One region of the Komagataeibacter sucrofermentans DSM 15973 genome, then DNA from elsewhere that is predicted to be linked to it. Evidence: riboswitches for the same ligand, from Rfam matches in the RefSeq annotation. Region 1 holds a riboswitch; each other region holds the start of a gene.
What was found. A riboswitch is a leader RNA that binds a small molecule or an ion and turns the genes downstream of it on or off. The one in region 1 is predicted to bind cobalamin.
Positions count from the first base shown of each region.

Region 2: it holds a riboswitch for cobalamin, as region 1 does, so the genes downstream of both, R5N89_RS07005 (DUF2147 domain-containing protein) here and R5N89_RS12960 (DUF1636 domain-containing protein) in region 1, are expected to answer to the same signal.
Region 3: it holds a riboswitch for cobalamin, as region 1 does, so the genes downstream of both, R5N89_RS06990 (hypothetical protein) here and R5N89_RS12960 (DUF1636 domain-containing protein) in region 1, are expected to answer to the same signal.

Region 1 is NZ_CP137157.1:2,735,844-2,748,151, reverse strand. Features, by position in the region: gene cobG (precorrin-3B synthase) at 1-723, opposite strand, end outside; gene cobN (cobaltochelatase subunit CobN) at 720-4,085, opposite strand; gene cobW (cobalamin biosynthesis protein CobW) at 4,113-5,165, opposite strand; gene R5N89_RS12960 (DUF1636 domain-containing protein) at 5,171-5,566, opposite strand; cobalamin riboswitch at 5,713-5,942, opposite strand; gene R5N89_RS12955 (histidine phosphatase family protein) at 5,987-6,592, opposite strand; gene R5N89_RS12950 (CbtB domain-containing protein) at 6,685-6,906, shown strand; gene R5N89_RS12945 (MDR family oxidoreductase) at 7,087-8,076, opposite strand; gene R5N89_RS12940 (NADPH-dependent oxidoreductase) at 8,393-9,241, shown strand; gene R5N89_RS12935 (branched-chain amino acid aminotransferase) at 9,383-10,474, shown strand; gene R5N89_RS12930 (hypothetical protein) at 10,577-10,846, shown strand; gene R5N89_RS12925 (hypothetical protein) at 10,825-10,977, shown strand; gene thiC (phosphomethylpyrimidine synthase ThiC) at 11,047-12,308, opposite strand, start outside.
Region 2 is NZ_CP137157.1:1,429,340-1,434,481, reverse strand. Features, by position in the region: gene R5N89_RS07015 (5-methyltetrahydropteroyltriglutamate--homocysteine methyltransferase) at 19-975, shown strand; gene R5N89_RS07010 (aromatic ring-hydroxylating dioxygenase subunit alpha) at 991-2,088, shown strand; gene R5N89_RS07005 (DUF2147 domain-containing protein) at 2,167-2,640, opposite strand; cobalamin riboswitch at 2,943-3,178, opposite strand; gene metE (5-methyltetrahydropteroyltriglutamate--homocysteine S-methyltransferase) at 3,332-5,142, opposite strand, start outside.
Region 3 is NZ_CP137157.1:1,416,129-1,428,436, reverse strand. Features, by position in the region: gene R5N89_RS06995 (metalloregulator ArsR/SmtB family transcription factor) at 1-897, shown strand, start outside; gene R5N89_RS06990 (hypothetical protein) at 962-1,456, opposite strand; cobalamin riboswitch at 1,825-2,070, opposite strand; cobalamin riboswitch at 2,190-2,433, shown strand; gene R5N89_RS06985 (hypothetical protein) at 2,568-2,888, shown strand; gene R5N89_RS06980 (histidine-type phosphatase) at 3,419-4,684, opposite strand; gene R5N89_RS06975 (hypothetical protein) at 4,813-5,001, shown strand; gene R5N89_RS06970 (nitronate monooxygenase family protein) at 4,998-6,068, shown strand; gene R5N89_RS06965 (cytochrome ubiquinol oxidase subunit I) at 6,698-8,131, shown strand; gene cydB (cytochrome d ubiquinol oxidase subunit II) at 8,135-9,154, shown strand; gene R5N89_RS06955 (DUF2474 domain-containing protein) at 9,141-9,290, shown strand; gene R5N89_RS06950 (nitrate reductase associated protein) at 9,346-9,858, shown strand; gene R5N89_RS06945 (FdhF/YdeP family oxidoreductase) at 9,877-12,180, shown strand; gene moaA (GTP 3',8-cyclase MoaA) at 12,195-12,308, shown strand, end outside.

The DNA of each region.
Region 1 (12,308 bases):
ACCGGGCAGCGGCCCGGCCAGACAGGCGGGCGCGTGGGCGGGCGTGGTTGCGGCGCGTGTGGCGGCCAGTCGCCCGATCCGGGCAAAGGCCTGCGCGCCAAGGGCCGGATTGCGCAGCGGGCGGGGCTGGCCGCCCATATCGGCCAGCGCACGGGCAAGGGCCAGCACGGCGGGCGGCACATCCTGCGCGGCACAGGGCAGGGCGCGCGTGCCGCAGAGGACCAGCCAGCCATCCCTGCCTGCCCGGACCATAATATCGGCCCGCAGGCTGCCTGCGGGCACATACCCCCTGCACTCCACCGCGATTGCGAACTTGGCGGGCAGGCCGCGCAGGGTTTCGGCCCCGGCGAGTGCGGCATCAAGTGCCTCGATGATGGCGGGGGCATCGGGTGCCGCCTGCGGGTCGATGCCTGCAAGGGGCGAAATCAGCAGCGCGCGTCGCGCCTCGGTTGCGGCATCGGCGCTGGCAAGGCCCGCTTCAGCCATGTCGCGGGCAAAGGCGCGCGCACTGTCCGGTGTCAGGCCGCGCAGTTGCAGGTTGCCCCGGCTGGTCAGTTCAATCAGCCCGTTGCCATGCGTGCGTGCGGCACGGGCCACGATGCGGGCCTGCGGGGCGGACAGGCGGCCAAGCGGCGGGCGCACGCGCACCAGCCAGCCATCGGCGGCCTCCATGGGGGTGTGCAGGCCGGGGCACCAGCCGCGCACGGACGGTGCCGTGGTCATGGCGCGGGGTCCAGCAACATGCCAGCGCTGTTGCGCCGTGGCCGCCACAGGTCGCGGCGCAGGGCATCGGCCATGAGGCGGCGGATGGTGGCGTGGGCATCGGGGTTGGCTTCAAGCAAGAAGGCGTCCATCTCCGGGTCATCGAGCAGGCGGCTGAAGGCGAGATCAAACTGTCGGTCAAAGCGCGCGGGCACGGTGGCGGCAAAGCCGTGCAGCGCCTCTACGCCGCGTGCGATCTCGGCTGCCCCCCGGTAGCCGTGGCGGCGCATGCCCGCAAGCCAGACCGGGTTTGCCAGCCGCCCGCGCACCACGCGGGCTACTTCGTGCACCGTGCCGCGCAGGCGGGGGGCCTCGGGGCGGGAGGTATCGCCATGCACGAGGCGGGGCGTATTGCCCAGCAGGTGGGCAGCGGCGGCCATGCCGCCTTCATGCGTGGCCATGTCCACGCTTTCCAGAATATCGGTTTCGGCATGGTCCTGCACATGCAGCAGCACGCCCGCCTGCGCCATGCGCCCGGCCAGAATGTCTGGCGCCTGCTGGCCCTCGCGCCCGCCGCCATAGGTCCAGGCCGAGCCATTCAGCCATGCCTGCCCCAGCCCGTCACGTTCATGCCACTGGCCGCTGGCCAGCACGTCTTCCACCCCCGTGCCGTAGCTGCCGGGGGCTGTGCCAAACATGCGGGCGGTGGCGGTATGCCGTGCCGCCCCTTCAAGCCCTGCGGTGCTGGCGGCCAGCGGGTTGAGGTCGGGGGCTTCGAACGTGCGGGCGGCAATGGCCTGCACCGCCTGCTCGAACAGCGCGATCTGGCCGGGAAAGGCATCGCGGAACAGGCCGGACAGGCGCAGCGTCACATCCACGCGCGGGCGGTCGAGCGCTGCCATGGGAATGACCTCGATGCCGCTTACGCGCCCCGATGCGCCATCCCATACCGGCCTTACGCCCATCAGCAGCAGGGCCAGCGCCAGGTCCTCGCCGCCCGTGCGCAGGCTGGCCGAGCCCCACAGGTCGATCACCAGCGCGCGCAGCGGCTCGCCCTGGTCCTGCAGGTGTTCCTCCAGCAACAGGGCTGCCGTGCGCTCGGCCAGCACCAGCGCCGAGCGGGTGGGAATGGCGCGGGGGTCCATGGCGTACAGGTTGCGCCCCGTGGGCAGCACGTCGGCGCGGCCACGGGTGGGCGCACCTGCCGGGCCTGCGGGCACGAACCGCCCATCAAGGGCTGCGAGCAGGGCGGCTGCCTCCGCCGCGCCGCAGGCGTGCAGGCGGGTGGGCAGGTCGGCGGGCGCGCTGTCGCCACAGGCGCGGGCGATGGCATGGGCCAGTTCCACTGTCCGGGTGGGGGGGCGGCCAAAGACATGCAGCCCGTCGCGGATCTGGAGGTCTTTTACATCGCACAGATAGGCGTCAAGCTGGGCGAGGGCTTCATCCTCGTTATCGGCGCGGGCAATGCCGCCTTCATCAAGCAGGCCCAGATCATCCGCGCGTTGCAGGATCTCGCCACGCAGGATGGCGCCCCGCCTGCGGTCGAGCCCGTCGGCTGCGGCATATTCATCAATCAGGCGTTCGAGTTCGCCCGTATCGGCCCCTGCGCTGCTTACTGCCGCGATGGGCGGTGTCATGTGGCCAATGGTCACGGCGCCCAGCCTGCGCCGCGCGGCGGCTGCCTCGCCGGGGTTGTTGACGATGAAGGGATAGATCACCGGCATGCCCCCTACCAGCACCGAGGGCCAGCACGTGGCCGAAGGGGCTGCCGCCTTGCCCGGCAGCCATTCCAGCGTGCCATGCGTGCCCAGATGCACCATGGCGTCCAGCCCGCAGCCGTGGCGCAGCCACAGGTAGAAGGCCACATAGGCATGGCGCGGTGGGGTGTCGGGGTCATGGTAGCCGCCGTGGCGGTCGGTTGTGGTGCCCCGGTCGGGTTGCAGCGCCATCAGGATGTGGCCTGCGTGCAGGTGGCGCAGGGTGAAACGGCCATCGCGCACGCAGGGGTCATCCTCTGGCGCGCCCCAGCAGGCGGCAAGCTGGTCGCGCAATGCCTGCGGCAGGGCCTCAAGCCACGCACGATAGGTCGCAACCGATACAAACGCGGTGGCAGGCGCGCGGGCCAGCGTATGTGCCAGTTGGTCCGCCGTGGGTATGTCACCCGTGTCATAGCCCGCCGCGTGGAGCAGGGTCAGGATGTGTTCAAGGCTTGCAAAACTGTCCAGCCCCACGGCATGGGCGGCCTGCCCGGTGGGCGCACCCTGCGCGCCGGGATAGTCGGACAGGATGATGCCCACCCGCCGCTGGGCAGGTAGCTCATGCCCCAGCCGCGCCCAGCCCAGCGCGCGGGCGGCGGTGAGCGCAATGCCCTGCGTGTAGGGCACGTGGCGGGCAGGCAGGCCGGGGGTGGTGTCCTCCTTGAAGGAGATGGGGAAGGCGGGAATGCGACCATCGAGTTCAGGCAGCACCACCTGCATGGCAAGGTCGGCCTGCGACAGGCCGCGCACACTGTCGCGCCACAGGCCGTGGGCAATGCCGGGCTGCTGCACCTGCAGCACCGGCACGCCCGGCATATCCAGCGGTGAGGGGCTGTCCGCCGCCCCGCGCGCGGAAAAGAAGGTGGCGTTCATGATGACATCGGGCGGCATATCCGCCAGCCGTGCCGCGACAAAGGCCGCCGATTCCGGGTTCTTGAGGGAGGAGACATAAACAAGCTCCGCCCCCATGCCGCGTTGCTCCAGTTCAGCGGCAAGTGCCGTGATGGGGGCTATATCGGCAGCCAGCAGATGGGCGCGGTAGAACACCACCATGGCGCGAAAGGGTAGGGCAGGATTGGCCGCATGCAGCACGCCTGCCGGTGGCAGGGGTTCGGGGCCTGCGCCATCATCCGGCCCGCGCCCTGCAATATGGGCCATGAGCCGCAGGGCGGTGGCGGTGTTGGTGGCCCCACCCGTGCGCAGCAGGGTGTCGAGCCGGGTGCGGATGGCCTCTGTCACGGTGGAGCGTTCGGCCAGGCGCGGGTCGTCGCGCCCGTCGCCTGCCAGCAGCACCAGCGGGATGTCCGCCTGCTGGCACGCGCGGCTGAGTTCCTCCACGCCGTAGCGCCAGTATTCCAGCCCGCCAAGCAGCCGCACCACCACGCAGCGCGACTCCATGATGGTGTCGGCCACATACAGGTCGATCGACATGGGGTGGCGCAGGCGGGACAGCGTTGCGGTGCGCAGGCTGGCATCGGGCGCGGCCCCTGCCGCATGGGCGGCGTTGAGGCATAGCAGGTCACTGTCCGAAAAGGACAGGAACACGATATCAGCCGGGGCGTGGCCGAGGTCTTCGGCCTGATCGGCCTCATCGAGCGTGCGGACCTCGCGTGCCAGCAGGTGCATGATTCGGCCCCCCGTCTGCCGTTTGCCTTACGCCAGTGCCAGGGCCGCTGCAATGGCGGCCTGGTCCAGCCCCTTCTGGCCGATCACCACAAGGGTGCCGGTTCGCGGGCCATCCTTGGGCACGGGCTGGTCGAACTGGTGGCGAAAGCGGCTGCCAACCCCCTGCACGGCCAGCCGCATGGCCTTGCCGCGCACGGTGGCGTAGCCCTTCATGCGCAGGATGTCGTGCTGTTCGGCCAGTTTTTGCAGGCGGGTGATGAAGCCCTCCACGCTGTCCTGCTCGGGGATGGGCAGCACGAAGCTCTCGAAATCATCATGCTCGTGCTCGCCGCCCTCGGCATCATGGTGGGAGGGGCGGGCGGCAAGGTCATCTTCCGCCGCCGCATCGAGGCCGAGCAGCACGGCGGGGTCAACCTGCCCGTCGGTGGCGCGCACCACCTTCACCGCGCGCGGGATCTCGGCGCGGATCGCGGCCTCGACCGCATCGGCCTGCGCGGGCGTCATGAGGTCGGTCTTGTTGAGCATGATCAGGTCCGCGCACAGGAGCTGGTCCTCGTACACCTCGGCCAGGGGGTTGTCGTGGTCGAGCGAGGGGTCGGCGGCCTGCTGGCGGGCGACTTCCTCGGGGTCATCGGCAAAGCGGCCGGCTTCCACGGCGGGGCCATCGACCACGGTCACCACGCCGTCAACGGTCATGCGCGTGCGGATGGTGGGCCAGCCGAACGCCTTGAGCAGCGGCTTGGGCAGGGCGAGGCCGGAGGTCTCGATCACGATATGGTCGGGCGGGGTCGCGCGGTCGAGCAGGGCTTCCATGGTGGGCAGGAAGTCGTCCGCCACGGTGCAGCACAGGCAGCCATTGGTCAGTTCGACAATATCCTCGTCGGTGCAGCCTTCCACGCCGCAGGCGCGCAGCGTGTCGCCATCGATGCCCAGCGTGCCGAATTCATTGACCACGATGGCAATGCGCTTGCCTTTCGCATTGGCCAGCACGTGGCGCAGCAGCGTGGTCTTGCCTGCGCCCAGAAAGCCGGTGATGACGGTAACGGGCACTTTGGCGCGGGCCGTGGCGGACGTGTTCATGGCGGTCAGACTCCGGAAAAGAGGGATGCGGGAAAGCGGCCGCGCACCATGTCCGACAGGCTTGCGGGCCTGCGCGAAGGCATGACGGTGCCTTTGGCCGAGGCGGCGTACGCTTTGGTGTAGGTCAGCAGGTCATCGGCCTTTTCCGGGCCGAGATTGGCCAGTAGCCAGCCCCATTTGCCCGGTGTCGCGATAACGGCGGTGCAGCCGTCGTTGCACGCGGCAAGGCAGGCGACTTCATGCACCACAATGTCGGGATCGCCTTTGGCCAGTGCCTGCATGGCATCGTGCAACTGCCTGCCCTGCGGGTTGTCCGATGCGGGCAGGCCGCGGCGGCAGGTTACGCACACATGCAGGTGCACGGGCGGTGGTGCCGTGTCTGGCTGGGGGGAAGTGGTCATCTGGTCCGTGCCCTTTCGCGGCGCTGCCGGGCGGGCAGCACAAAAAGCGGGGTGCGCGGTCATGCCCCGCCCGGCAGCAGATTGCCAGGTGGTGGCCAGTCGCGTGCCGGGCACCCCGCCAGCCATGCGATCGAAACGGTCATCTGTCCCGCGCGGGCGGGGATGGCAGGTCTCCTGGCTTGTGGCGAAGGGCGTGGCGGGCCACACCCTCAATATCCGGCGGCCTTCCCGGTCCCTCAGGGACCAGTGGCGGGACCGGTGCACGCACCGGGCCGGATTCGACCACTTACAGTTGCGGGGGCAGCGACGGCATTGCCGAGTGGCGCACCGTCTTCCCTATTCTCCCTGTGGGGGAACCATCAGGGGCGGATTTAGCCGATTGCGGTCCGCGCTGTCAAAGCCGCATGCCAGCCCGTGCCCTCAGGGCCGGGGCGCGCCGCTGGTGGCCAGACGCCATGTGGCGTGGCGGGTCAGCACCGTGCGGGTGAGGGGGGCGATATCGAGCCGCGCCATCATGGCGCCGTCACCGCCGAGGGCCGCGATGGCAAGCGCGCGGATGACCGTGGCATCGGCCAGCACCAGCATGCGCGCTGGCATTGCGGGGAGTGCGGCCAGCCATGTGCCAGCGCGGCGCAGCAGCGAGTCGCGGCTTTCACCCCCCGGTGGCGCGAAACCGGCATCTCCCACCCAGCGGGTGAGGTCGGCAGGGGGGAGAACCTTGAGCGAAAGCCCGTGCCACGCCCCCATATCGGCCGCCTGCAGGGCGGGCACGGCCTCGCAGGCATCGGTTCCGATGGTCTTGTTCAGGGGCGGTGGCACAAAAAGGCGATCGGCCGACGGCAGGCGGGCCATGAAGCCTGCGGGCAGGATGGGGGCAGCATCGCGTGCCGGAATGACGCCCCGGCGCAACTCATCAGGCGCAGGCAGGGCGATGCAGGTCAGGGTCTGGTTCATGCTGCCCTGCGTGGCCCGAAAGGGTGGGGCGAGCAATGGATGATTGACCTTGCCGGTTGATTTTGAAAGCATGGCGGCTGATCCGGTTACACGGCAAGGGCATTGCAAGCCGCCCTGTCATGCCATACTGCTCCGGATCGAGCATGATCCATGGAGTTTTCAGCATGAGCCAAGACACATCCGTCCTGTCCGCCAATATTGTCGCCCCGCCGGTTGCCATTCCCGTGCGCGACCTGCTGCCGTGGGGCGTGTTCGGGCTGGTTCTGGCCTCGCTGCTGATCTACTTCGTTGGCGCGGAGCAGGGCGCGACCTCGCTCGTTTCTGGCCATTACGTGCATGAATTCGTGCATGACGGCCGTCATCTGCTCGGCTTCCCCTGCCACTAAGGGGCGCGGGGCGCATCCGCCCCGCATGGCCTGATGTGAAGAACGGCATGCGCCCATTGCGCCTGCCGTTTTTTATTGCCTGAACGACTTTTGAAAGCAGCAGTTCTTGGCGAAGATTTTTTCAAGAAGCTTCGATAGAACGCCGCCTTTTTGAAAAAAGGCGGCACCCAGAAACTTTTATCATTTTGAATTGGTGAGGTGGATAACGGTCCGCCCTCTTATATGCCCCGCAAGCAGGCGCGGGGCCAGGCCGGGCACTTCGGCCAGGGTTGCGTCATGCAGCATGCTGTCCAGCCGTGTGGGGTCGATGTCACGCGCAAGCCGCGCCCAGGCCGTCATGCGGCGCGGTCGGGGGCACATGACGCTGTCGATTCCCTGCAGGCGCACATTGCGTAAAATGAAGGGGGCCACAGTCAGCGGCAGGGCCATGCCCCCGGCCAGCCCGCAGGCCGCCACCGTGCCGCCCTGCGTGATGGAGGCGCACATCGTGGCCAGCGCCTCGCCCCCCACCACGTCGATCCCGCCTGCCCAGCGTGCTTTTTCCAACGGCTTGCCGGTAGGGGCGAGGGCTTCGCGTGGCAGCACTTCGGCAGCACCCAGGCTGGTCAGATAGGCCTGAAGCTGCGCCCGCCCCGTTACCGCCACCACCTGATAGCCCAACTGCGCCAGCAGCATCACGGCCATGCCGCCCACGCCGCCGCCCGCCCCGCTGACGATGATGGGGCCGGAGGCAGGCGTCAGCCCGCCATCCTCCAGCGCCATGACGCACAGCATGGCGGTAAAGCCCGCCGTGCCAATGCCCATCACCTGCCGCCCCGACAGGCCCGCGGGGTGTGGCAGCAGCCACCGCCCCGGCAGGCGGGCCATGCCAGCCATGCCGCCCCAGTGCTTTTCCCCCAGTCCCCAGCCGGTGGCCAGAACCTGATCGCCGGGGCGGAAGACCGGGTCATCGGAGTGGAGAACACGGCCAGCAAGGTCAATGCCTGGAATCATGGGAAAATGCCGCACAACCGGCGCCCCGCGCGTCATGGCCAGCGCATCCTTGTAGTTGAGGCTGGACTGCGCGACTTCGACCGTCACATCGCCCTGTGGCAGGCTTGCGGGGTCGACCTGTTCCAGCCGGGTGGTGGTCGCGCCATCGGCGTGGCGGATCATGAGGGCCTCGAACATGCGAACGGGTTTCCTTGCTGGTAATGAAAACAGGGGGGTGCTGTATCCTTCATGACCCGTCTGGGTGTCTGTTCCTATTTACAGCCATGTGATTTCGCATGAACGTGATGGATAATGTGCAATAAATAGCTGATCTGGAAACGAATTTCCAAAAAATCGGACCATCTGCAAAAGGGGTTCGGGGGCACTGCTGCCATGGGTCGGCCGGTTGCATGAAAATGCGCAGGGCAGGTGTGATATCGCCCCGCTACCTGTCCCTGTTGCGCTGTGGTGTGCTGCTTTTTCAGCCAGCATTGCACAGGCAGGAGGCATGCGTATGTCCGACACCACCGTTTCTTCCTTTTCCGCCCAGTCCTCCATGAACGCGCTGTGGCAGGCCCGTTATGGCACGAAGCCGCCTGAAAAACCGCTGCCCGAAAGCCCGGTGGCGCGCAGCCTCATGGCGCATCGTTCCGTGCGGCATTTCAGCCCCGCCCCCCTGCCCGAAGGCGTGGTGGAGGCGGCGATTGCCGCAGCCCAGTCGGCCTCGAGTTCATGCAACCTGCAGGCATGGAGCGTGATTGCCGTGCGCGACCCCGCGCGGCGCGCCCGGCTGGCCAAAATAGCGGGCGATCAGGCGTTCATCGCGCAGGCGCCGCTGTTCCTGGCGTGGGTGGTGGACCTGTCGCGGCTGGAGCATGTGGGCCACGCGCAGGGTCACGCGCTGCCGGGGCTGGACTGCCTCGATACATTCCTGAGCGGCGTGGTGGATACGGCGCTGGCGGGGCAGAATGCAGCGGCGACGTTTGAATCCTACGGCTTGGGAATCGTGTACGTGGGCGCGGTGCGCAACCAGCCCGAGGCCATTGCCGCCGAACTTGGCCTGCCGCCCAGGACATTTGCGCTGTTTGGCATGAGCGTGGGCTACCCTGACCGCGCGCAGCCTACCGCCATCAAGCCGCGCCTGCCACAGGCCATGGTGCTGCATGAGGAACGCTACAGCCCCGCCGCCACGGATGAAGCCGGCATCAGGGCCTATGATGCCAGCCTTGAGGCCAGCCGTGCGGGTGCGCGGAACTGGAGCAGAAGCGTGGTGGCGCGACTGGGTGAGATCGGCGCGCTTCATGGCCGCGAGCGCCTGCCTGCCGCCCTGCGCGCCTTGGGTTTTGTGCTGGGCAAGGCGTAAAAGCAGGGGGCATGCGCACGGGGCGGGGTTGACCGGCGCAATGTTCTGGTGAACTTCTGATGTGGTTGCCCGCAGCTTGAGGCGGGCAGGGGCGCGCTCCGTATGGCGCGCCAGCGCCATGATGAAAGAGAAATAACGGCTATGGACAGCGCCACTTCCCTTCCCTTCACGCTTTCACCCACCGCGACCCCGGTCTCACCCGAGCGACGGGCGGAAATTCTGGCCAATCCCGGTTTCGGGCGTGTCTTTACCGACAACATGGTCGTGATCCGCTACCAGGAAGGCAAGGGGTGGCACGACGCCCGCGTGCAGCCTTATGCGCCGTTCACCCTCGACCCCGCCGCCGCCGTGCTGCACTACGCGCAGGAAATATTCGAGGGCATGAAAGCCTACCGCACGGCGGAAGGGGGCATCACCCTGTTCCGCCCGCAGGCCAATGCCGCGCGCTTCCGCAAATCGGCGGCGCGCCTTGCCATGGCGGAACTGCCCGAGGACGTGTTTGTCGAGGCCGTGCGCCAGCTTGTGCGCGTGGATCATGCCTGGGTGCCAGGCAACCCCGATGAGAGCCTGTACATACGCCCCTACATGATTGCGAGCGAGACGTTCCTTGGCGTCAAGCCCGCGTCGGAATACCTGTTCATGGTCATTGCCTCGCCCGTGGGCGCCTATTTCGGGGCGGAAGCGGTGAGCGTGTGGGTGTCCGATTTCTGTCGCGCCGCCCCCGGCGGCACGGGCGAGGCCAAGTGCGGCGGCAACTATGCCGCAAGCCTGCTGGCCCAGCAGGAAGCCAAGGGCCATGGCTGTGCGCAGGTGCTGTTCCTCGATGCGGTGGAGCGCCGCTGGATCGAGGAAATGGGCGGCATGAACGTGTTCTTCGTGTTCGATGACGGCTCTGTTGCTACTCCGCCGCTGACCGGCACCATCCTGCGTGGCATCACCCGCGATTCGCTACTCACCCTTGCGCGTGAGATGGGCCTGACCGTGCGCGAGGAGCCTTACGCCATCGACCAGCTTTACGCTGATGCCGCCTCAGGCCGCCTGAAGGAAGTGTTCGCCTGCGGCACGGCGGCGGTGGTCTCGCCCATCGGGCGCTTCCGCGGCCATAAGGGTGAGGCGGTGATTGGCGATGGCGCGGGCATTGGCCCGGTCACCGCAAAGCTGCGCAATGCCCTGATCGGCATCCAGCGCGGCACAGCGCCCGACACCCATGGCTGGGTGGAAAAGGTGATCTGATTTTCCTCCCGCACGGCAGGGAAATGGAAAAAGGGCGGGTCATGCTGTAAGGCATGGCCCGCTTTATTTTATGGCAGGCAGTGCGGGGGCAGGGAGATCGTCATGGCTGAAAACAGGTTTGATGTGACGGGGCAGTGGGATGGTCAGTTCAGCTACCCGCGCACGTTGCCGCCGGAGTTTTTCTCCGCCTCCCTGTTCGAAACCGGTGGCACCATTGGGGGCACGGTAACGGAGCGCCCGGCATCGGGTCAGGCCGGGGCGGGCTGCTTTGTCTCGACTGTGCGCGGCGTGCGCCACGCAGCCGAGGTGCGTTTTACCAAAACCTATGAAGGCGGCCCCGGCGGCATGTCGTGCTGTATGCGGGCAGGCTGAATGCCGACAGCACCGAAATCGAGGGAATGTGGCGGATTGAAGGGTCGTGGTCCGGGCGTTTCCTCATGATCCGCAAGGATGGCGGTGCGGCGGTGGCCGTGCAGCGGGAGGCGGTGGCGGCCTCCCACTGAGGCAGGATGATAAAAGCTTCAGAAGAACGCCGCCTTTCTGAAAAAAGGCGGCATCCGGAAACGTCTGTCTTATTCCGCAGGTGTCGCGGTCTCTTCCACCGGCACATAGAGCCGGTTGCCGTTGCTGCGGAACTCTTCCTTTTTCTGTTCCAGCCCGGCGATGCGCTCGGCATTGGCCTTGAGGTCGTGGCTGATGCGCATGGAGCAGAATTTGGGGCCGCACATGGAGCAGAAATGCGCGTTCTTGTGCGCCTCGCGCGGTAGCGTCTCGTCATGGTACGAACACGCCGTATCCGGGTCGAGCGAGAGCTTGAACTGGTCGTTCCAGCGGAAGTCGAATCGCGCGCGGCTGATCGCGTTATCGCGGATCTGCGCTGCCGGGTGCCCCTTGGCCAGATCGGCGGCGTGGGCGGCGATGCGGTAGGTCACCACGCCCACCTTCACGTCATTGCGGTCGGGCAGGCCGAGATGTTCCTTTGGCGTGACGTAACACAGCATGGCGGTGCCGAACCACCCGATCATGGCAGCGCCAATGCCTGATGTAATGTGGTCGTAACCCGGCGCGATGTCGGTGGTGAGCGGGCCGAGCGTGTAGAACGGGGCCTCGCCACATTCGCGCAGCTGCTTTTCCACGTTGACCTTGATCTTGTGCATGGGCACGTGGCCCGGCCCCTCGATCATGACCTGGCAGCCTTTGGCCCAGGCGATCTTGGTCAGTTCGCCCAGCGTTTTGAGTTCGGCAAACTGGGCGGCGTCATTCGCATCGGCAATCGAGCCGGGGCGCAGGCCGTCGCCTAGCGAGAACGAAACATCATAACGGCGCATGATGTCGCAGATTTCCTCGAAATGCTCGTACAGGAAGCTCTCGCGGTGATGGTGCAGGCACCACCCCGCCATGATCGACCCGCCGCGCGAGACGATGCCGGTCACGCGGTTGACGGTCAGCGGCACGTGCTGCAGCCGCACGCCTGCGTGGATGGTGAAGTAGTCCACGCCCTGCTCGGCCTGCTCGATCAGCGTGTCGCAGAAGATCTCCCATGTCAGGTCCTCGGGCACGCCGCCCACTTTTTCCAGCGCCTGATAGAGCGGCACCGTGCCGATGGGCACCGGCGCGTTGCGCAGGATCCAGTCGCGGATGTTGTGGATGTTGCGGCCCGTGGAAAGATCCATGACCGTATCCGCGCCCCAGCGGATGGACCAGACCATCTTCTCCACTTCCTCCGCCACGGATGAGGTCACGGCGGAATTGCCGATATTGGCGTTGACTTTCACCAGAAAGTTGCGCCCGATCACCATCGGCTCAAGCTCGGGGTGGTTGATGTTGGCGGGCA
Region 2 (5,142 bases), 1.3 Mb from region 1:
GCCAGGCGGCGGCCCGCCATGCTGCTGACCGGCACGCTCGGGGGCACGGATTTTGACACCCCGGACTTCATTGCGCTCCAGCGAGACGCTGGCATATCGCATGTCACTTCCAATTCCTGTCCAGACGGGCATGACCGCGTGCTGCAGACTGCACGAATGGTCGGACTGGATGACACCGGATCTGATCGTAGGAAAACTGCTCCGGAACTGACGGATCAAACGGTATTCAAGCTATGCTGCAATCCTGCCCTGGATGCATTTGTGAGCGCATGGCGAGGGGGCATAACAACCGTGCCGATAATGCTGGGGCCGGTCAGTTTTCTTGCCTCCTGCAGCCAAAGTGACGGTACGGACCCGGTGCGGTCGTTATTGAAGTTGCTTCCGGTGTACAAGGCAGTCCTGAATGCGCTTGCCATGGCCGGCTGTTTCCGGGTTCAGATTCACGAACCGGTTATGACGGCCGGCCCCATGACAGAAGAACGCATCACGGCGATGGATTTCGCCTGGCGCGCCATGACTGAGGAGATGTCCGGACAGGCGGTGGAACTTGTTCTCGTGGGAGGTGGCGGCGGGTTCTGGCGCAACCTGCCGCACGTGATGTCGCTGCCAATGGGCGGACTGCATGTCGATATGGTGCGGGGTGGCGCTGAACTGCCCTATGTTCTTTCCCACCTTAACCCGCGATGCGGTCTCCTGCTGGGATTTGTGGATGGCCTGAACCGGTTTCCAACAGACATATGCAGTGCCGTGCGATGGATAGGGGATATCAGGGCGAAGTATCCACGACGCCTGCTGATCGTAACGCCGTCAACGGCCATGAATATCAGGAAAAGCGACGGTAGGGCCCCATTCCCGGGTCCGTGCAATATACTGTCTGATCTGATGAGAATTCATGATGGGTGCACCGAGGGACGTCCATTCACGACTTCTGCGAAAACGACATCCGTTTTGTCCCGTGTGCGGACAACAGCGTGAGACATTGAAAATATCATGACAGGAAATACATCGGAAACAGCCATCCCGGATGGGGTGGCCTCGCCACAGCAGGATATCCGTCGTATCCGCAGCAATCCGGATTTCTGGTATCCGGTTGCATGGTCGCGCGAACTGCGTCGGGGCAGGGCGATCGGCGTACGGTACGCGGGGCAGCCCATTGTGGTGGTCAGGCCCGAGGCCGGGGCCATCTTTGCGCTGGATGATGTCTGCCCCCACCGGCAGTTACCGCTCAGCAAGGGAGAAGTGTGCGGGGATTTTGTCCGCTGTGCATATCATGGGCTGAAATACAGTCGGCGTGGCCAGTGTTTTTCCCCCGGCATGAAGCTGGAAAACGAACCACCACGGTTGCGGACATGGGCCTGCAGGGAAAAAGATGGCCTCATCTTTGTGTTCATGGGGGATCTGGAAAAATCCGACAGCGTGGCGCTACCGGACTTTCCGCGTGTCCGTGACCCACATTACCGCACCCGCCGGTTTGGGAAAGTCGTGCAGTGTCACTACAGCTTCATGCATGAAAACCTGATGGACATGAACCACCAGATCCTGCACAGCCGACTGGTCGGAAGCATGAAACCACGGTTTCTTGGCATGGAGCGGGGAGAGGACTTCGTGGAGGCCCGCTATACCTTTGCCCGCACGTCTGGCAGGCAGCCGCTGAGCGAGGCCCTGATTTACGGGCAGCGCCGCAAGGATGGCCGGGATTTCGCCTATCGGGATATCATGACCATCCGTACGCAGTATCCCTATCAGACATTGCGGATCGAGACGCAGGGGATAGATGAACCGGTCATGGAACTGTGGATCGCGTATGTGCCACAGGATCGGGAAGAACTGACCAACCGGGTATTTGGCCTGCTTTCCATACGCAGGTTGAAAATCCCGTTTTTACTGGATCTGGCATGGCCGTTGCTAATCGCCTTTACCGAGCGCGTCTTTGCCGAAGATCGGGAAATCGTCGAACTTGAACAGCAGGCGTGGCGGCAACAGGGGGGTGACCGGAATCAGGAAGTATTTCCGGTCATCGTGGCGCTACGCCAGCTCCTGATCGACAATGGCGTTCCGCCAGGCATGAAACAGGACAGGGCACGGTAACAGACAGGCTTTGATCGATGCCCGCGGTCTTTTGATATGACTGGCGGGCATCGTTCTGGCACGGACCGACAGGACGGGTCAGGGCGTCATCCTGCAGTTCGGCCCGATGTGACCACCATATGGGAGCCATGTCTGCGTCTGACCGAACAGGGGAATGCCAAGATACCCCCGCAATTTGAGCTGTCCTGCCTGATTGACCCATATACGCGCCTGATAGACATGGTTGGTATTGGGGTCGAGGATCGAGCCATTCCACCGGTCTGCCTGCTCCGGATCCCTGGCAAAGTCCCGCAGCATCGGCAGCCCGCATTCTGGTCGCCCTGTCCTGTCGCGCGGAACGCTGTCACTATAATCCAGTCCTACCAGCGTGCCACACAGATGAGTGCCGCATGGCGCGATTTCAAAAACACCCTTGTGATTTTTCGTGACCCATTGCCCCAGCACGGCAGGGGGAAGGGTTGACGCTGGCGGGACCTGTGCATGAACGGCCACGCCTGCGATCAGGGCGCTCAGAAGCAGCGAGACGCCGGTTGCTTTTTGCGCAGTATGCATGATGTCTCTTTCGTGGTTCCGTGCTTGCCGCAAGTTGTAAAATTTGACGGATATAACGGAGAATTTTTATGCCGGGGCGCAGGGCGCCTATCCCGGCATTGTGGCCATGGCCCTGTAATGAATGGGAACATCGGCCTGGCGTGCTCAGGCCGTGCAGGCCCGATGGCGAAAACACGCCGGTCCTGATGGCTGGCTCATGGAATTGCGGGTATGGGCTTGTGGCCATCAGGCCGGGTCACAAAGCGACTGCGTTTCCCATACAGCATGGGAAATCTCCTGCCTTCGGTGCATCCCGCCCGACGACGTGGTTCACAGACGAAGGCAGGTCTCCTGGCTCGCGAGTCATGGCCTGCCGGTTCCCGCCTTCCCATTTCCTGCCGGAAACAGTGGCTCACCCGCAGGTGAACGAACCGGTGGCATACCGCATACAGTTGCGGGAGCAGCCGCTGACTGGCCCCCGGAACATGATGATCCGGCCGGGGCGTTACAGCGTTCCCTTTTAACCCGCTCGCGCGGGGCCATCGCCAATCAAGGGTCGTGCTGATTATGCGCGAAGCGAAGGCAACGCCCAATTCCCCTAAACGCGATGCCGGTGTGCACGCAGCGAAGGGCTGGCCGTGGGCAGGCAGGCCGGTTGCCCCCACCCGGCAGGGGCGGAGGCGTGTCATATGAAGGGAAGGGAGGGCGGAGGTCAGTCGCGCATGGTCCGCGCGGCAGCTACCATGTTCTCGATCGCGGGCCTGACTTCTTCCCATTTGCGGGTCTTGAGTCCGCAATCCGGGTTGACCCACAACTGATCGGCGCTCAGGCGTTCGGTCGCAAGTTTCAGGAGTTCAACCATCTCCTGCACGGTGGGGATGCGGGGGGAGTGGATGTCATACACGCCCGGCCCGATTTCCGCCGGGTAATGGTAATCGGCAAAGACTTCGAGCAGTTCCATCCTGGAGCGCGCCGTCTCGATGGAAATGACATCTGCATCCATCGCCGCAATGGCGGCAATGATGTCGTTGAACTCCGAGTAGCACATGTGGGTATGGATCTGGGTTGCATCTGCCACGCCCCATGCCGCGATGCGGAAGCTTTCCACAGCCCAGTCAAGGTAATGCTGCCAATCCCGATGGCGCAGCGGCAGGCCTTCGCGCAGGGCTGCCTCATCAATCTGGATGATCGCCGCCCCGGCTTTTTCCAGATCGACAACCTCATCGCGAATGGCAAAGGCGATCTGGCGGCAGGTGACGTTGCGGGGCTGGTCATCCCGCACGAAAGACCAGTTCAGGATCGTGACCGGCCCGGTCAGCATGCCCTTCATGGGGCGGCTGGTCAGTGACTGCGCATACCGCCACCATTCGACTGTCATGGGTTTGGGGCGCGATACATCACCATAAATGATGGGTGGGCGGACATAACGGGAGCCATAGGACTGAACCCATGCATGCCTGGTGAATGCAAAGCCTGCCAACTGTTCGCCAAAATACTGGACCATGTCATTGCGCTCGAACTCGCCATGGACCAGCACATCAAGCGCGACCTCCTCCTGCCATTTCACAACCCGGGCGGTCTGTTCGCGCAGGAAGGTATTATAGGCCTCGGTCGAAAGCGCGCCCCGGGCATGCGCTGCGCGCGCCTTGCGGATTTCCGGGGTCTGGGGAAAGGAACCGATCGTGGTGGTGGGGTAGGCGGGAAGGCGCAGTCTGGCCTGCTGGCGCGGGCGGCGCTGGCTGAAAGGCGATGCCCGACGGGCGAGCGTTGCGTCCGCCTTTGCCGCGCGTGCCTGAACGGCCGGGTTATTGATCCGTGGCGATGTGCGACGGGAAGCCACGGCAGCGCTGGAGGCATCGAGCACCTGCCGCACGCTGTCGCGCCCGTTATTCAGCGCCCTGGCGAGGACGGCCAGTTCAGCAACCTTCTGCACCGCGAACGCCAGCCACGAACGGATGTCGGCATCAAGTTCGGTTTCGCGCTCAAGGTCGATCGGCGTATGCAGCAGGGAGCACGACGGCGCAAGAATGACCTTGCGACCGGCTGCAACGATGGGTTCCACCCGGTCAAGGATGGCGTTCAGGTCCGCTTTCCACACATTGCGTCCATCCAGCACACCCAGTGACAGCACAAGGTCCGGCCGTGCTCCGGCCACAACATCCGCAAGCTGCTCGGGCGCGCGGACCAGGTCAACATGAAGGCCGTGGACAGGCAGGCCCAGCGCAGTTGCCAGATTATCGCCCAGCGCACCGAAATAGGTCGTCAGCATGAAGCGGATGGCAGGAACATCACGGATCAGTTCGGCATAGGCGCGGGCATAGGCGTCATCGGCCCCGTCGGGCAGGTCCAGCACCAGGCATGGCTCGTCGATCTGCACCCATGTGGCGCCCGCCGCCGCAAGCGTATTGAGTACTTCCACATAAACCGGCAACAGGCGTGGCAGCAGGGTCAGGACATTGAACGCCCCGCCACGGGCCTTGCCCAGCAACAGGTAGCTGACAGGCCCGAGCAGGACCGGGCGGG
Region 3 (12,308 bases), 1.3 Mb from region 1:
GCCCTGGCCGACCAGACGCGCCTGCGTATCCTTGCGCTATTGCGGAATATGGAATTGTCCGTGGGGGAGATTGCCCAGGTGCTGGGGCAGAGCCAGCCGCGGGTTTCCCGGCATATCAAAACGTTGGTGCAGGCAGGACTCATAGCCCGGCGCAAGGAAGGAAACTGGGTGTTTCTGACCCTTGACCATAAAACCGAAATGGCGCCCGTTTACGATGCCGTGGCCAGTTGGCCGTCGGGCAGCGATCCTGAAATCATGGCTGACTCCGAACGGCTCAGGGCGGTGCGTTCAGTCCGGGCGGCAGCCGCTGAGGAATATTTCGAAACCCATGCCGTCGAATGGGATGCCATCCGTTCATTGCATGTGTCGGAGCAGGACGTGGAAAGCGCAATACGCCGCATAGTCGGCAAGGGCGTAATCCATCATCTGGTCGATATCGGTACCGGCACAGGTCGCATGATCGAACTGCTGGCGCCCCAGGCGCAACTGATCACCGGGTTTGACAGAAGTCCTGCCATGCTGCGCGTGGCCCGGACCAATCTGGCAGCCGCCGGGCTGGAACGGGCGGCATTGCGACAGGGGGATATCTATTCCCTGCCACAGGCGAGCGGAAGTGTTGATCTGGCGGTGATGCACCAGGTTCTTCATTACGTGCAGCATCCAGCCGCCGCAATTGCCGAGGCCGCAAGGATTCTGTCTCCCGATGGCCGATTACTGGTCGTGGATTTCGCGCAACATGGCCGCACCGAACTGCGGGACCTGAACGCACATCTTCATCTGGGTTTCAATGATAGCCAGATGCGGAACTGGTTTGCCGAAGCAGGCCTGACGTGTACGGAAACGACCTATCTCGAAGGGGAACTGACAGTTGGGCTCTGGAGTGGTGGCCGTTTCTGATGTGACCCTTACGAAGCACATTTAATGACCCGGGCATGCGTAAAATACTGCCCGGGGGCAGGCCTTATGCGGTTGAACCCGGCAAACCATAGAGGTGCATGGCGGCATCACGCGCGCCGATAGTCCATTGCGCGGAAATATAGGCTTGCAGCAAAGTCATTGGCGCTTCTGGCTCGTGGAAGTCTGATATTGCGCAAGCTGCATCGACATGGGCCAGAGCCTCCAGCAGCAGGGGCGAGAAGAGTTCCTCCAGATAGTCGCCCCGATCCCGTAAAACGATCGGCAGTCCGCTGACTGGCGGGGCTATATGCAGGAATGTGGAAAACCCATCTGCACGGATCGCTTCTTCAGGGTTGGGAACGCAAACGGGCGTGCCAGCGACCGCTTTCAGCACGTCCTCGCGACGGGGTGCGCATTCCATAAGGCGGGACATGGAAATTGATCGGCGGCGCCGACGCTGCTGTATCAGAATGAATTCGGGCGATGGAACGGGAGACGTCATCTTTTTGACCATTGCAAACGGACATGGACTTAATTGGGAGGCAATGCATTCACGCATTGCGTCATAACCGGATTACCGCGTTCAGCTGGAAGCCAATGGACTGGTACGTGTGCGCAACTGCAAGCCATGGGATTGTTCGGGACAGATGGGCGCAAGTGTGTGTATCGCGCCGACGGGATCTGTTTCGTACATGGTTGCCATCAACTTTTCCGCTTTGGCTTTGACGAAAAAGCGATAATCGGCAGTAGAGCACACTGACTACCTGCTGCATTATGACGGCATTATAGAAGTTTTTTTGTTATATATCCGGCATGCATCCGAAAACGGAAAAATGTTTCGGATATGATGCCGCAATTGCGGTGGCACCAATCTGCGGATGGACAGGTCACTGACGTTCTCCTGCTACCGGTCGGTCCCGCCCGGTTGGCCTGATTTGCGACGATGGCAGGTTTCCTGGCTTGCGGGTCATGGCAGCATGGTCCTGTCTTCCCGCCTGCTTTCTTGCACGCAGTGACTCACCTGATTCTCATCAGATGACCGGATCCAGCTACATACCGCCTACAGTTGCGGGCGCAGCCACCGACTGGCTCCCGGATCATCACAGACCCCGCCAGAGCATACGGCGTTCCCTATTAATCCGCTTGCACGGCACCATCGACTTGATAGTCGGATGGACTATGCGACAGGTTACAGGACTTATGCAATACAGATTTTTGAGCGATCCGAAAGGCATGGTGGCCATCACCCTGGCGGGAAGCTGCCAGACTTGCACTACAGTCAGCCATACGTCAGACTGCGCTACCTCAAAGGCCCCGTGCGAACGGGTTAATAGGGAACGCCGTGCGTTCCGGCAGGGCTGATCGGAGCCCGGGAACAAGTCGTCGACTGCCCCCGCAACTGTGAGCGGAGAGAGAGCGGATCGTGCGTCCTGATTGAAACAGGACCGGTCACTGGCCTGGGGAACAGGCTGGGAAGATGGAACCGCTGTCATTGACCCGCAAGTCAGGAGACCTGCCTTTGTGATCCAGCCAGTTCTGTCGGGCGGGGTGCCCGGTAGACGGAGTATCGATCATGTCATCTGTTTCACACGCTGCCCTGATCTCTTCGCGTTTCGCAACCTGACTCCCGTTTTTCTGTCAGCCTATAAAAATTCACAAGGTGACGACACATGCTGCGGATGAAATTCCGCAAAATGCGTTTAGCGGGAGACTGGACAATGAGATCATATACTATCGGCGATCAGCACATGGCGGGCAGTCGGTCCTATTTCGGATCGGAAACCCTGACCCCTTTCCAAAAGCAGGCAATCCTGTCTTTGCCGGAGGATGGCGGCTACGGAACCTTGCTGAATGAAGGAAGTGTGCGCGCATCCCTCGTATTGATGGGGTTTGTTGCAGGTGGCTGTTCCGCGCGCTGGGGTATGGAGCGCGCCCGCCTGACAGCCAGTGGCCAGAAATTGCGCCGAAAACTGGCCGGGAAATGTTTATAGCGCCCAAAAATATACTTTTTGAGGATGATTTCTATAAAAATCATCCTATGGGAATATAAAATATGTATTCACCATTTGGTCCATAAACCTGCAGAGATAAGAATTATGGCTATAAGTCGAACAATATTTGGAACAGTAATAAACTGGGAGTACAATTTTTTCCTCTCCTGACTTATGCGCGCATCTTTATCAATTCCAGAAATCTTTTGCTTTAACCGGCCATATCTCCAGACAATCTACGACCGACTTTTCAGGAGCTTGGTAAGGTTTCCACCTGCTCGTGTTCGCCGATATATACCCAAAAATATGCACTACGCTATACAAGAAAGCAATGTCAAATTCTTTATGTGCAGGCAATGGTTTACGGCTTGACCTCAGGAATGTCCGCCTTACGGGGCGTCACGTCGGCGGCATTTATCGAGAAGAAAGGGGAGGGGATCGCATGGCAGTGTGTGAAGGACACGCTTGCCGTCTGCTTATCCCTTCAGGTCCTGCTCACTCCCCGTCGGCATTGAAAAATCAGCTTCATTTCAGTTGCCGGTTTTAAAGCGGTCGTTAAAAATCCGTGTGAAATTGTCCATCGTGCAACGATCATCCTGTTCATGATGACACGCCTGCAGCGTCAGTATGTCGGGCTTTATCGCCACGAACTGTTCCATGCGCAGTGCATCCAATGCCTGATGAAATATGACGACCCTTACCTGACGCTGCCCGTTCGGCATGCGCCACGTCTCGAACCCCAGCGTGGTGTCGGGACCGGTTGGGTCTGGCATATCCGCAAACGACCAGTTCAGGCCAAAAATCGCTGCCAGCATGTCCAGTGTGCTGTCATGCCCGGCAAACAGGATAACTGGCGTGGTGGCAGCGATCATGTCGCCATTGGGTTCGCGCACGGCCTTGCCTGTCACCAGATCCATGATCATGCCAGCCAGAATATGACCCCGTGGGAACGCCACGGCAGGCAGGCGACGGAGAAGCTGGCTGGCATAGGTATGGGCGGGCTGCAAGGTATCAATGGCATGGCGCATGGCGGGATGTCCCCAGCCGATATGCGCGCACGGCATGCCCTGCGCATATTCCAGCAGCATGTTTTCTGCCACCTCGGCAGATTGTGACAGGCCGCCAGACAGGTGCGGCGCATTGTTGGACCATACAGCCCGGTCCGGCGCGGTATAGCAGGGCAGGCCGGAGGTGCATCCGGCAGGCTGGATTATGGCCTGAGCCATTTCCTGCGCCAGACGTACGCTGGGGGGGCGTGTGTTCCTGTCCCGCGCCAGTGCGGTTGACAGGTCGGTCATGATAGCTTGCCGCAAGGTGGAACTGGCCTGTCCGGGCAGGTCGTTGAAAACCGGGTCATGCACGCCAGGCGGCAGGCTACCGGGCGTGACGGGGCAACCCGGTATCATGGCATGACCCATGATGTCACCGGTCTGCAGCGTGCGCCGGTCGGCCGCATCAGACCAGACCGCCAGTTCCCCGGCCCTGCATCCCTGCGCGGGCAGCACGCCCGCCTCCCGATAATACTGCCCCAACGCCATCCCCATCAGCGACAGGTCACGCTGGCCGTGTTCGGTCAGTTCACCTGGTGCCACCGGCCATGCCTGCCATTGCCGGTGCGTTCGGGCATCCAGTTCCGCAATGGGGTGGGTGGGGCTGCGTATGCCGTGCCGGGCGATCAGCACCACGCGCTCCAGCACGGGACTGGAAGCCTGTGGTGGCAATGATGCCGCCTGCGCGACTGTAGTGTGCAACATGATGTACGATATGGCGACAAGGCAGCGAAACAGATGGCGCATCTGGGCATATAATCCAGGATAGAGGAGGCCTGTGCCTTTATGACACAGGCAGGCTGGCTCCCAAAAAGGACATTATACGCTTTGATCAGGCAAATGGGTTTGTTTCTGACATTGGGGGCATGCAGAGTATGGCCGTCGTGCAAGATGCGGCCTCTTTTTTCGTGCCATCGCGGCATGGCTTGCCGGACCAGAACTTCATGGCGCATGAAGCCGGGCTGGGAAAAAGGCGTGATGATATGGTTTTGAATACCGGAATCAACGCTATGGACTACAATCAGGACAGGAAGATAACCGGCTCGCGCGATGGGAAACGATGATGAACTGGCCTGAACAGCTAGGCCTTACAATTCCATTGGTGCAGGCGCCGATGGCAGGCGTGTCCACTCCGGCCCTTGCCGCTGCGGTGTCTCAGGCCGGGGCGCTTGGTTCAGTCGGAGTAGGGGCTGCCAGCGCCACCGCCGCGCGTGAGATGATCTGCCAGATACGACAGCAGACGACCGCTCCCTTCAACGTTAACCTGTTCGCGCACAAGACGCCGGAAATCGACCCTGTCCGCAACAAAGCATGGCTGGATTGGCTGAAACCGCTGTTTACCGAGTTCAGTGCGGTTCCGCCAGCCGAACTGCATCCCATTTACCGAAGCTTCAATGATGATCCGGACATGCTCGATATGCTTTTGCATATGAAGCCGCCGGTCGTCAGTTTCCATTTCGGGCTTCCTTCGCCTGAGACGGTTTCGGCCCTGAAGGCAACAGGCGCTGTTTTGCTGGCAACAGTAACCAGCCTGGACGAAGCCCGCGCCGCCGAGACCGCAGGAATGGATGCGATTGTAGCGCAGGGGATCGAGGCGGGCGGCCATCGTGGCATTTTCGATCCCGCGGGTCACGACGATGCTCTGGGAACATTTGCCCTGACCCGCCTCCTTGTGCGCCAATGCCGCATTCCGGTGATTGCCGCGGGCGGGATCATGGATGGAGCAGGCATGGCGGCTGCCCTTGGCCTGGGGGCCGTCGCGGCACAGATGGGCACGGCTTTCATTCTCTGCCCGGAGACAGGCGCGGATGAAGATTACCGAACGGCTTTGGCAGGGCCTGCCGCGTTTCATACACGCATGACCGACCTCATTTCAGGACGGCCGGCGCGCTGTCTTCAAAACCGGTTTACGAGCCTGAATGACAGTGTCGGTATTCCACCGGCTCCCGATTATCCCATTACTTATGATGCGGGGAAAACACTCAACAAAGCTGCCAGAAACTGTGGTGAAAGTGGTTTTGGTGCTTATTGGGCCGGTCAGGGCGCCCCTATGGCGCGGGCCATGCCAGTAGATCAGCTTATGGGCAAACTGAAGGAAGAACTGCAAGAGGCACGCTGTCTTCTGGCATAATGGCTTCTCGCGGCTCAGCATCGGCAGCCTGCTCATTCCAATCCTCCATAGAGAACTGGCATGACATCAGGATCATGCCGTAAAGTGGTCTGACCCTGATCGATCGACGGAACACCGAACGCGGACGTGGCGAAAAAAGTCGCGTGCGGGCACTCACTCTTCCGGAAGTTCGGATCGGAACAAAACCGCCAGATGATGTCTTGATGCTATCAAACAGGCTTTCGTATTCAATTTCATCTGCTCAGGGATGCAGACATAACAGGTCTTTGGATCAGGCCTGCCTAACCCACATTATATCCAGAATGAATAATCAGGTCGCGGGAGGAGACTGCCTCCTGCCTGAAAACAGGGGATATCCGCCAAATATCGCGTGATCGGTTATCAATATTTCTGATTGTCTATATTTTGATATAACCATACATCTCCTATAAATGATGCGATCATAAGCACTGCTTATGATCTTATGTATAATGCCTCTTGGACGTCATATGCCTGATTGATCTACTACCATTTCCACGACACCGCAGCACAATACCAGCCTTTCAGGCCGGTACAATGCCTGCGGGACCACTATGCCGAGAAGTTATTTCTATTTTCTATTTCTCTCGCATAAGTTTTGGAAAGTATCGATGCAGTACGCACATGACCCCGCACTCCTTCTGGCGCGCTTTCAGTTCGCCTTTACCGTAGGCGTTCATATCATCTTTCCGGCCTTCTCCATCGGGCTGGCGGCCTATCTGGCCGTGCTGGAAGGGCTGTGGCTCAAGACCGGACGGCCCGTATTCCTTGACCTTTACCGATACTGGATCAAGGTGTTCTCCATCGTCTTTGGCATGGGCGTCGTGTCGGGACTGGTCATGTCGTATGAATTTGGCACCAACTGGTCGATCTTTTCCAAAAAGGCCGGGCCGATTACCGGCGTGCTGCTGTCCTATGAAGTCATGACCGCCTTTTTCCTTGAGGCAGGCTTCCTCGGCGTCATGCTGTTCGGCATGAACAAGGTGGGGCGCAAACTGCATTTTGCCGCCACATGCTGCGTATCGGTCGGCACCCTGATTTCCATGACATGGATCCTGTCCTCCAATTCATGGATGCAGACGCCGCGCGGCTACACCATAGACCCGGTCACCGGGCGCTTCATGCCAGCTGACTGGCTGGCCATCATCTTCAACCCGTCCTTTCCGTTCCGCCTGGTGCATATGGGTCTGGCGGCTTTCCTGTCGGTTGCCTTCATCGTGGGGGCCACGGGGGCGTGGCATATGCTGAAGGCCCGCAAGGCCGGGAAGTTTTCCAGCGAGCCGGTACGGGTCATGTTCTCCATGGCCATGTGGATGGCGGCGATCGTGGCCCCGCTGCAGATCCTTGCAGGCGACGCGCATGGGCTTAACACGCTCAAATACCAGCCCGCCAAGATCGCCGCGATGGAAGGGGACTGGGTCTCGGAAGATCATGCGCCCGAACTGCTGTTCGGCATTCCCAACATGAAGACCGAACACACGGATTATGCCGTGAAACTGCCGCTGGCCGGGTCGCTGATCCTGACACACAGCCTGAACGGCAAGGTACCGGGCATGAAGGACTTTCCGCGTGACCAGCGGCCGCCTTCGCCAGTCATCTTCTTCTCCTTCCGCATCATGGTCGCACTTGGCATGCTGATGATGCTGGTGGGACTGTGGTCTTTGTGGCTGCGGCGCAACAGCACCCTGTTCACCAACCCGGTCTTCCACCGTGTCGCACTCTGCATGGCGCCTGCGGGCTTCCTGGCCCTGCTGTGCGGCTGGATCACGACGGAAGTCGGCCGCCAGCCATGGACCGTCTATGGCCTGCTGCGCACGTCTGACAGCGTATCGCCGGTTGCCCTGTCCTCCATGGCGTTTTCAATGACGGCGTTCGTGGTGGTCTATGTGCTCGTGTTTGGCTCCGGCCTGGGCATTCTGGTCCGTATGCTGGGCCGTGCGCCGCAGGAAGGTGAGCACGATACCCCGCCCTCCCTCGCGACCGAGATTCTGGCAGCCCGCATGCATCCGGGCGTGATTGATCCCTCTACTGGCAAAGGAGCCTGAGGCATGATGGACTTCGCATACTGGCTCCCCATAATCTGGGCCGTGATTCTGGTGGCCGCCATTTCGATCTATGTGGTGCTTGATGGCTTTGACCTTGGCATCGGGATGCTGTTCGCGCTTGAACGCCACCCGGACCGCCGGGATGTGATGGTCAACACCATCGCCCCCGTATGGGATGGCAACGAGACGTGGATGGTGCTGGGCGGGGCCGTGCTGTACGGCGTCTTTCCCGGTGCCTACGCCACCCTGCTGCCAGCCTTCTACCTGCCGATCGTGCTGATGCTGCTGGCACTGATCTTTCGCGGCGTGGCGTTTGAATTCCGTGTCATGACACGCGGCACGGGCAGGGAAGGGATGTGGAATGCCGGTTTCATGGCTGGCTCTGCCATCGCCGCCTTCTGTCAGGGCACGATCCTCGGTGGCGTGGTGCAGGGCATCAAGGTTGTGGATGGCGCCTTTGCCGGTGGCCCGCTCGACTGGCTCACGCCGTTCAGCATCCTGTGTGGCCTGTCGGTCATGTGCGGTTATGCCCTGCTAGGGGCGACGTGGCTGATCTGGCGCACCACCGGCGTGCTGGAGGCATCATGCCGCCGCTGGGCCGCCCGGCTGGCCGTGGGCCTGTTCATCGGCATCGTGGCGGTCAGCCTGTGGACGCCGCTGCTGCACGCACCCTACCTGCGCCGCTGGACCGACTGGCCCAACATCGCATTCGTCGCCCCCGTGCCGGTTCTGGTTGTCGTGCTGGGCAGGCTGTTTGTCATGGGGCTGCGCCGGGGGCACTCGAAGGGGCCATTCCTGTGCGCGCTGGGCTGGTTCTTCCTGTGCCTGTCCGGTCTGGGCATTACGGTGTGGCCCTATGCCGTGCCGCCGGGCCTGACGCTGTGGGATGTATCATCCCCACCATCGAGCCAGTTCTTCCAGTTGATTGGCACCGCCATCCTGCTGCCGATCATCCTGACCTACACGATCTATTCCTACCACGTCTTTCGCGGAAAGGTGACGGAAACCGATGGGTACCACTGAGATCGTCCGGGGCAATGGCGATGACGCACCCTCGCGCACCGGCGTGCGGATTGCATGGTTCGTTGCGATCTGGTCGCTGAGCACCAGCGTGTTTTTCGGGGCGGCGTCGCTGCTGCACCTGATTGTTCCCAAATAAACCGGGCGGCATGGCTGCCCGACATTTCCCTCCCTCCAATACGGGATCTGGTCCAATGCTTTTTGACTTTGAACGTGACTTCGCGGGCTCCCTGCGGTGCATTCCCATGATCGCGCGGCAGAAGCTCGACATCGTCGGCATCAAACTGAGCCTGCGCCAGTGGAGCCGGTTTACGCGCGAGGAAAGGGGCAAGCTTACCGACCTGCCGTGCGAAACCGTGCCCGAACAGGCCACCTACCGCGAACTGGTCGCCCACCTGATCGCAACCCGCAGCGACGAGCCGCTGCGCCCGCTCGCTGTGCGCGGACTGGAAGACTGGCGCGAAGAAGGCCGGATGCCCGAGGCAGTCAAAATACAGGCACAGGCTGATGGCATAGCGCCGCCTACGGCCACGCAATGGGCTGCCCTGCTGCCGCTCCAGCGATTTGCTTTGGTTAAGCTGGCCCGCTCGAAGCATGAAAACGAAAATTTCGTGCCAGCGATGCTGGAGTTTGGCCTGCTGCATGATGTGGGTTCTGCCCCCGGTGCCGCAGCCATATCGCACGCCCACGCCCGCCAGCCCAACTGAAGGAAGAGGGTCAAGATCATGAGCAACGAAAAAACACCCGAATACAAACCCTATCATCATCCGGCAGGCGGGTGGGGTGCGGCCGGGGCGACCGCAAAAGTGCTGATGGAACAGAGCGTGCTGGTCAAGGGATCACGCGGGCTGCTGGCCATGAACCAGCCCGGCGGTTTCAAATGCCCCAGTTGCGCATTCCCTGACCCCGATCATCGCAAGACGCTTGAGTTCTGTGAAAACGGGGCCAAGGCACTGGCGCATGAAGCGACAAAGGGGCGTGTGACACGCGAGTTCTTTGAAAAATACACCGTCACCGAACTGATGCAGAAAAGCGATTACTGGCTGGAAATGCAGGGCCGCCTGACCGAGCCGATGCGTTACGATGCCCAAAGTGATCGCTACGTGCCAGTGGCGTGGGATGACGCATTTGCCCTGATCGGCAAGCACCTGCGCGCCCTCGACAGCCCGCATCAGGCCGAGTTCTATACATCGGGCCGCACGGCGAACGAGACCGCGTTCCTCTATTCAATCTTCGTACGCGAATTCGGCACCAACAATTTCCCCGACTGCTCGAACATGTGCCACGAGCCGACCAGCCGTGGCCTGGCACCTGCCATCGGCATTGGCAAGGGCACGATCGTCATGGGCGATTTCGAGCATGCCGAGGCGATCTTTGTCATAGGGCAGAATACGGGCACCAATTCGCCGCGCATGATGACCAACCTGGTTGAAGCCCGCAAACGCGGCGTGCCGATCGTGCTGATCAACCCGATGCCGGAGCGTGCGCTGATCCGCTTTACCGAGCCGCAGGATGTGCTGCAGATGGGCACGTTCGGCTCGACCCCGATTTCCAGCGAATTTGTGCATGTGCGCATCGGTGGTGACCTGGCCATATTCAAAGGCATGATGAAGGCGCTGTTTGAGGCCGAAGCACGTGGCGAAAAGGTGCTGGACCTTGACTTCATCCATGAACACACCGCCGGGCTGGACGCCCTGCGTGATGATGCCATGGGCTGTAGCTGGGACGAGATTACCCGCATCTCGGGCATAACCGAGGCACAGATCCGCAAAATTGCGGATATCTACATGAAGTCCAATGCCACGATCATCTGTTACGGCATGGGGCTGACGCAGCATCAGGAAGGATCCCGCCTGATCCAGCAGGTCGCCAACCTGCTTCTGCTGCGCGGCAATTTTGGCAAGCCGGGCGCCGGTATCGCGCCGATCCGTGGGCATTCCAACGTGCAGGGCGACCGCACGGTGGGCATTGATGAAAAACCGACCGAGGCCTATCTGGACCGCGTGCGCGATGTGTTCGGGTTTGAACCGCCACGCGAACACGGCCACCACGTTCTGGAAGCGGTCGAGGCCATGGAAGCGGGCACCGCAAAGGTGTTCTTCGGCATGGGGGGCAATTTCATCCGCGCCGTGCCCGATACGGAGCGCTCCTACGCCGCCATGCGCAACCTCAACCTCACGGTTGGCGTGGCCACGAAACTGAACCGGGGGCATCTGGTGCATGGCAGGGACGCGCTGATCCTGCCGGTTGTCGCCCGCTCGGAAATCATCCGCACGCAGGCTGGCGAGCAGTTCGTGACCATTGAGGATGCGATGTCAAACGTGACGGCATCGCGCGGCGTGTTCGAACCCGTAACCGAACACGTATTGCCGGAAACAGAAATCGTCTGCCGCATGGCCATGGCAACACTGCCCAACTCCCGCACGCCCTGGGCGGAGTACATGGTCGATTATACCCTGATCCGGGACAGGATTGCCGCGGTCTATCCTGAAATCTATGCTGATTTTTCCGAGAAGATCAAAGATCCGCATGGTTTTCACCTCGATATCCCGCCCCGTCGCCGGGTATGGAAGACGCCCAATGGCAAGGCGAATTTCCTTGTGCTGCCGGGGCTGGAAGTCAACGTGCCGGTGAAGGATGCGGCCATGCTGCGCCTGGCCACCATCCGTTCGCATGACCAGTACAATACGACCATCTACAGCAACAGCGACCGCTATCGTGGGGTGTACAATACCCGCCTTGTCGTGTTCATGAACAAGGACGATATGGCCGAACGTGGCCTGTCGAATGGGGACGTGATCGGGCTGGAAACCTATAGCGATGACGGGATCAGGCGCTATGTCGATGGGCTGAACGTGCTCGACTACCCCATGCCGCGTGGCGCCATTGCCGGATACTACCCCGAGTTGAACCCGCTGCTGCCGCTCGACTATTTTGACGAGATCAGCGGAACGCCCGCAGCCAAATCCATCCCGGTAAAAGTGGTGGAAAGTGTTGCATCCGCCCCGCCAATCCGGATTGCAGGCTGACAGGGCAGGCGGCCATGGATGACGCTCAGAACAGCCGCGCGGTCCGTTCCGCGCCGCCTGTTGACCGGCTTGGCCGCCCGCTGCGCGACCTGCGCATTTCGGTCATGGACCGCTGCAACTTCCGGTGC